Regions from separate parts of the Nocardia sp. CA-135953 genome, predicted to be linked through region 2. Evidence: riboswitches for the same ligand, from Rfam matches in the RefSeq annotation. Region 2 holds a riboswitch; the other holds the start of a gene.

Region 1 (3,351 bases), 2.5 Mb from region 2:
AGTGCGGCGTGAGCAGCCCGGGTGCGTCCATCGTGTCGACTCCGCCAGGATAACCACATCGCATCACGCCCCCGCGACACTGACCAAGTGTTCGTCGGACCCGCTCGTCAACAGAACATCCCCACCTTTCTGTCACTGGCGGCCGAGGTCGAGCACTGGTTCGGCCCGATGGTCGAAGCACCCGGCTTCCACGAGGCCTTGGAAACAGCATCCGGCGCGGCGCGGCCCTGATCGCATTCTCAGGACAGCGTCCGCGTTGGTCCGAGGTCTAATCTGACTTGCGCAGCAACGCAATCCGCCCCACGCTCCAGGCGACCACTACGGCCGCCAAGAACGACAGCAGTGACGCGCTCATCCACGCCTGCTCGGTGAAGTGCAGCTTCTTCTGCACGTCCACCCAGAAGTCGGTCCACACTCCGGCGTCGCCCGGGTTGATCAGCTGGTAGACCGAAAGTCCCACCAGCCAGGCGAAAACCATGCCCCACCGTGACGGCGCATTCGCCGAGGTATCCCATTGGTCGCGCGCCCGCAGGAAGAAGTCCGCGACGAGCACGCCGAGCAGCGGCACGAAGACCGACCCGATCAGGCCGAGGAAGCCGAAGTAGTTCGCCATGTTCAGCCGCAGCGCCAGCAGCGTGATGAGGATGCCGAGACCGATCGAGAGCAACCGGCGGTCGATTCGCGGCGCGAGGTTCTGGATCGAGACGGCCGTGGAGTACACATTCGCGAACGACTGGTCGGCCTCCCGGAATACGAAGATGAAGAAGAACACCGCTCCGAGGGTGACCGTCAGGAAGGGCGAGTACACCCCGCCGTCGCCGGATGCGAGCGCCAATGCGAACAGGCCGAGCACATACGCGATGATCTGGGTGAACGCATACGCCCCGCTGGCCGCGCCGAATGCCGCGCCGGTGCTGCGGGAGTGCCGGGTGTAGTCGGCCGCCACCGGCACCCACGAGATCGACACCGCAAGGGCCGCATCGGTGGCGACCCAGAACAGATTCCAATCCACGCCGAACGGTCCGCCGCCTTCGGTGCCCGGGTTGGTGGTGAGATCCGGCAGACCTGCGCGGACGAACTGGATGTAGAACCAGACCAACGCGATCACCACGCCGGCGGTCACGAACCGCCGCAGCATTCGCACCGAACCGAGCGGCCAGATCGTCAGCACCGTCGTCAGCACCCCCGCGGCGACCACGTAAACCCAGTGCGGGCCACCGTCGAACAACTCTTCGGCCGCATTGCCGATGACGATCAATTCGAAGGTGCCCCAACCGATCAGTTGGGCGATATTGAGCAGTGTCGGCAGGTAGCTGAGCTTCGCGCCGAACAGTCCGCGCAGCAACATCATCGCGGGCTTACCGGTCTTGGCCCCAGGTACTGCGGCCAGGCCGAGCATGAGCCCGCCGATTACCGTGCCGATGATCATCGCGAGAATGCCCGCGGCGATGGAGATCTGGGCGCTGCCTTCGGAATTCGGCGCGAGCACCGTGTACGCGCCGGAGAATGCGAACAGGCTGACCCCGAGATTCGCCCAGAACGCGCTCTGGTCCCAGAACGAAAGGACCTGCGGTGCAGGCTGGTCCAGGGTCAACGGTGCTTCGCGCCGCTCGGATCGATCGATGGTGGGTGCAGACATCCCGGTACCGCTCTCCCTACGCCGGCATTACCCGGACAGGTTCATGCGGTCGGCGAAACGTGGGGTCCGCCCTCTCAGCCCGGCCGTGCCCGAGCTCCCGCGGTGGGGTTATTCGGGCGAAATGCTACACCCGCGCATCGGCGCGCCGGGCCGCGCCTTCGGACATTCCAGACAGGTTCCGCCGAGACCGCCCGAAAATCTCAGCCGCCGCCCATACTGTCCGGGTATCGATGTGGTTATCGCTCGGTTATCTGTCACTCATCGCCCGCCTCTACCTGGAATGAGTACGCGCCCATGATGCTGATCACCTTGCACGAGACCGTCCTTGCTCAACTCGGGAATCCGACGCCGGAGGCCCCGCCCAATTCGGAGAAGATCCTGCAGATGGTCCGCTACCTGACCTGGTTTGTTCTGCTATCGGGTGTCTCCGGAATCACCTACGCGGGCGGCAGATTCGCGTGGGAGAAGTGGAGCGGTGGCACCCTGGAATCCCCGAAGATGCTCGCCGGAGCAATGGTCGGCGGTGTCATCGCGACCAGTGCGGGCACAATCATGAATGCTGTTGTGGGGAGCTGAAATCCGTTGTGGGTGTTCGACTGACGGTGGCTCCGGCCGTGGCCGCGGCGCGCGCGAAGACGACTGCGTCGCGAACCGCGGCACCGCCGGGATCATTGTTGAAGTAGACGTACACCTGCTCACGATCCGACCACGTGTCGGCCAGCCGTCGCGCCCAACTGGTGAGTGCCGTGCGTCCGTAGCGCGGTGCGGGTGTCGCACGTCCGGAATGCAGTCGCAGATAACCCCAGTCCGTCGTGCGCCACAGCGGCGCGACGGGACGGGACTGGACGTCGGCCCAACACAACGTCGCGCCGCATTCCGTCAGTACGGCACGAACTTCGGGAGTCCACCAGGACTCGTGCCGAGGTTCGACCGCGATCGGGATGTCGGGCGGAAAACAGCGTAGGCAGGCGTCGAGCAGTACCGGATCGACCCGCAGCGTCGGCGGAAGTTGCAACAGCACCGGTCCCAGCTTGTCGCCCAGCGCGCGGGCGTGCTCCATCAAGCGTGCGACTGGTTCCTCGGGTTCGCGCAGCCGCTTGATGTGGGTGAGGAAGCGGCTCGCCTTGACCGCGAAACAGAAGTCCGGCGGCGTCCGGTCCCGCCATGCCGCGAAGGTCTCGCCGCTGGGCAGTCGATAGAAGGCATTGTTGCTCTCGACCGTCGCGAAGCCCGCGGCGTAGGTTTCGAGCCACACACGCTGCGGAAGATTCGCCGGATACAGCACGTCGCGCCAGTCCCGGTACTGCCAACCCGATGTGCCGACGAGTAGGGGCATACCTCCATCGAAGCACCTTCCGATGGCCACCATCTCAACTACGCTGTGTAGTAGATATGGGAGCGCAATGAGCGAGCAATCGGTGGTCCAGCGGCGAATCGACTGGACAAGGTGGAGTTTTCTGCAGTGGGCCGTCTTCGTGATCGGTGCGACGCTACTGGCGATCGTCGCCGTACAGGTCGTCCGGTACCGCGGCCTGCGTCCGGTATTCGGCCTGTCTCAGTAGCACCCTTCGAGGGTGGCGGCGGCGACCACATCGATGACGTCGCTGACATCGTCGTGCGCGCGCATAGCGGTGCGTTGGCGCCGGGCGCCGTTACCACGTGCAAGAACCGCTTTGACGGTATCGGCGACGAACTGCTGGTCACCCGACTGC
Region 2 (3,351 bases):
TTGGGCGTGACGTAGCAGAGCATCGCGGTGCCCGCCTGGGCGATGATGGCCGCGCCGATGGCCGAGGTGATGTGGTCGTAGGCGGGTGCGATATCGGTGGCGAGCGGGCCGAGGGTGTAGAACGGCGCCTCCTCGCACAACTCCTCCTCCAGCCGCACGTTCTCCACGATCTTGTGCATCGGCACGTGACCCGGGCCCTCGATCATGACCTGCACGCCATGCGATTTCGCGATCTTGGTCAGCTCACCGAGGGTACGCAGCTCGGCGAACTGGGCCTCGTCATTGGCATCGGCGATGGAGCCGGGACGCAGGCCGTCACCGAGGGAGAAGGTCACGTCGTAGCGCGCCAGGATCTCGCAGAGTTCGGCGAAGTTGGTGTACAGGAACGACTCCTGATGATGCGCCAGACACCATGCGGCCATGATGGATCCGCCGCGCGAGACGATGCCGGTGACCCGCTTGGCGGTCAGCGGCACATAGCGCAGCAGCACACCGGCGTGCACGGTCATATAGTCGACGCCCTGCTCGCACTGCTCGATCACGGTGTCGCGGTAGATCTCCCAGGTGAGCGCGGTCGGATCGCCGTTCACCTTCTCCAGCGCCTGATAGATCGGCACGGTGCCGACCGGGACGGGCGAGTTGCGCATGATCCATTCGCGCGTCTCGTGAATATTCTTGCCGGTGGACAGATCCATGATGGTGTCCGCACCCCAGCGGGTGGCCCATACCATCTTCTCCACCTCCTCCGCGATCGAGGAGGACACGGCCGAATTGCCGATATTGGCATTGATCTTCACCAGGAACTTCTTGCCGATAATGGTCGGCTCCAGCTCCGGATGCCTGTGGTTGGCCGGGATGACCGCGCGACCGGCGGCGACCTCGTCGCGCACCATTTCCGGCGTGACGCCCTCGCGCGCGGCGATGAAGCGCATCTCGGGGGTGACGATGCCCTGCCGCGCCCAGGCCAGCTGGGTCAGCGGACCGTCGACGTCGGGCTTGGTCCAGCCATCGCGCAGCTCGGGTAGCCCGGCCTCGAGATCGATGGACGCCGTGTCATCGGTGTACGGGCCCGAGGTGTCGTAGACGTCGAAGTGCTCGCCATTGGTCAGATTGATCCGACGCACCGGAATGCGCAGGTCATCGACCTGCCGGTAGTGCTTGACGCTGCCTTCGATCGGACCGGTGGTCACGGAATCTACAGGTGTGCCCATGAATATCCTCCCTACGCCGGCATTACCCGGTCAGGTTCATACGGTCGACGGCCCTGAACGCCCGAATTGGGCTAGCCGTCCTCTCAGCCCGCTGGTGCGAGCCCCCGTTGGTGTGTGAAATTTTCCCGCCCGACGATAACCTAATATGAAGCACTACCAGATCACCGAGGGTGACAGCTCCGCGATCTACAACTCCGGATACCGCGAGGTCGGCTCCTGGCAGATCAGCTGATCTTGCCCTCGTAGGCGTCCCGCATGCCTTGCAGGTCGATCTTCTGCATACCGAGCATCGCCTGCATGGCGCGGTTCGCGGCCGCGCGGTTGGTACTCGCCAACAGGGTGTCGGCTTCGACGGGCCAGATCTGCCAGGGAATACCGTATTTATCGTTGAGCCAACCACATTCGATCGGCTGGCCGCCGTCGGCGAGCAGTGCCGTCCAGAGTCGGTCCACCTCGTCCTGGCTGTCGCAATTCACCAGCAGCGACATGGCGTGGGTGTAGTGGTAATCGCCGCCGCCGTTGATGGCGGTGAACTTCTGTCCGTTGAGTTCGAAATCGACGAGCATCGTCAGCCCGGCCTCGCGCGGACCCACCTCGGAGTAGGGCACGACATTGGTGATCTTCGAATCCTCGAACAACGAACAGTAGAACTCGGCGGCCTCCTCGGCCTGGGTGTCGTACCAGAGGTTCGTGACGATTTTCTGCATGGTGGTGGTCCTCCCGATCGGTGTGCCTGTATTAGTGCCGACGGTGCTGGCGGACGGAATTCATCGCCCGTCAGTAGGACTGGAGCTCGATCAGGGTACCCGCTGGGTCGCGCAAGTGGGCTGTGCGCAGGTTCGGACCCCAGTTCGGTCGATCGGTCGCGGCGGCGGCCAGCGTCGCGCCGTTGCGCAGGCACAGGTCGAGGCCCGTGTCGACGTCGGGCACTCGGCAGACGAACATCACGGCATCTTGCGCGGGTGCGGCGGTGACGGGTAGATCGGCGGTGCCGACGACTTCGGACATCGCGCCGCGATCGAAGAGCACGAGTACCGCTTGGTCGTCGACATCCCAGTTCGCATAGGGCCCCGCCGCGGTGCCTTTGATCAGCTTCGCGCCGATGAGCTCCGGGAGGACGGCGTGGTAGAAGTCGAAGCATTCGGCGAAACGGGTGACGAGCAGTCTCTGGTACAGGGCGTCCACGCGTCTCCTTATTAGTAGGTGTGAACCTATCGTAGGTCCCACCCTATAATTTGTCGCATGGACTCGCCGCGTGCACTTCCGCCGAGCCTGCTCGGCCTCGAGACCTACCTGCTGTCGCGGGTGGGCAAGGTCGCGCGGGGTCGGTTCGCCGATCGGCTCGCGGCGCACGGGCTTCGGCTGTGGCATGTGGCGGTACTCGCCGCGCTCGCCGATTTCGGGCCGCATGCGCAGCGCGATCTAGGCATTCGGCTCGATATCGATCCGAGCGATGTGGCGAAGATCGTCGACGAATTGGCAAGTTCCGGTCAGGTCGAGCGCACCCGCGATCCCGCCGATCGCCGTCGAATGTCGGTGCGGATCACCAGGACCGGCCGGGCCCTGCTGCGGGCACTCGAGAGGGAGGCGCGGCAGGTGCGTGAGGAGATCCTCGCGCCACTCGGTGAAGAGGAGCGAATTGCGCTGTCGGACATGTTGCTTCGGTTGTTCGAGCACACGCACCCGAACTCCGGCGCGGACTGACCCCTCGTCGGCCCGCGCCGGAGATCCGTCAGTCCGACTCGGCCTCCGGGCGCAAAAGCACATTCAGGTCGATCGCGATATACCGTCCGATCATCAACTCCGGTGCCCGGATACCGATTTCCCGCCGGTCCAGCACGGCATGAGCGGACAGCCGGACGGTGTCGTTGGGACCGAGGACGAATCTGGTTACGGTGCAGACGAGTTCGACCCGTCGTCCGCGCACCTGTGCCGTCCCGGCGACTCGCCACTCACCAGCCGGCTCAGTGATGTGGTCGGCGGTGAACGTCATCAGCGGATAACGGTCCAGATCGAGCAGGCGGCGGGCACGCAGATCCCGGTCGCGCCGGGCATGCCCGGTGTCGATCGCACCCAGATCGACCGTGCCGGTGACGGTTTCGGGCCTACCGCCGGGTCCGGCGGTCAACCGACCGTCCCG

What was found. Region 2 has a riboswitch for thiamine pyrophosphate ahead of thiC (phosphomethylpyrimidine synthase ThiC). Riboswitches for the same ligand answer to the same signal wherever they lie in the genome.
Region 1: it holds a riboswitch for thiamine pyrophosphate, as region 2 does, so the genes downstream of both, ACQPXH_RS15295 (purine-cytosine permease family protein) here and thiC (phosphomethylpyrimidine synthase ThiC) in region 2, are expected to answer to the same signal.

Annotation. Positions count from the first base shown of each region.
Region 1 is NZ_CP192082.1:3,332,903-3,336,253, forward strand. Features, by position in the region: gene ACQPXH_RS15290 (hypothetical protein) at 88-231, shown strand; gene ACQPXH_RS15295 (purine-cytosine permease family protein) at 269-1,639, opposite strand; TPP riboswitch at 1,635-1,750, opposite strand; gene ACQPXH_RS15300 (hypothetical protein) at 1,934-2,215, shown strand; gene ACQPXH_RS15305 (DUF72 domain-containing protein) at 2,190-2,975, opposite strand; gene ACQPXH_RS15310 (hypothetical protein) at 3,043-3,201, shown strand; gene ACQPXH_RS15315 (glutamate--cysteine ligase 2) at 3,195-3,351, opposite strand, start outside.
Region 2 is NZ_CP192082.1:822,643-825,993, reverse strand. Features, by position in the region: gene thiC (phosphomethylpyrimidine synthase ThiC) at 1-1,211, opposite strand, end outside; TPP riboswitch at 1,203-1,329, opposite strand; gene ACQPXH_RS03875 (VOC family protein) at 1,436-1,918, opposite strand; gene ACQPXH_RS03870 (hypothetical protein) at 1,989-2,396, opposite strand; gene ACQPXH_RS03865 (MarR family winged helix-turn-helix transcriptional regulator) at 2,454-2,915, shown strand; gene ACQPXH_RS03860 (YceI family protein) at 2,944-3,351, opposite strand, start outside.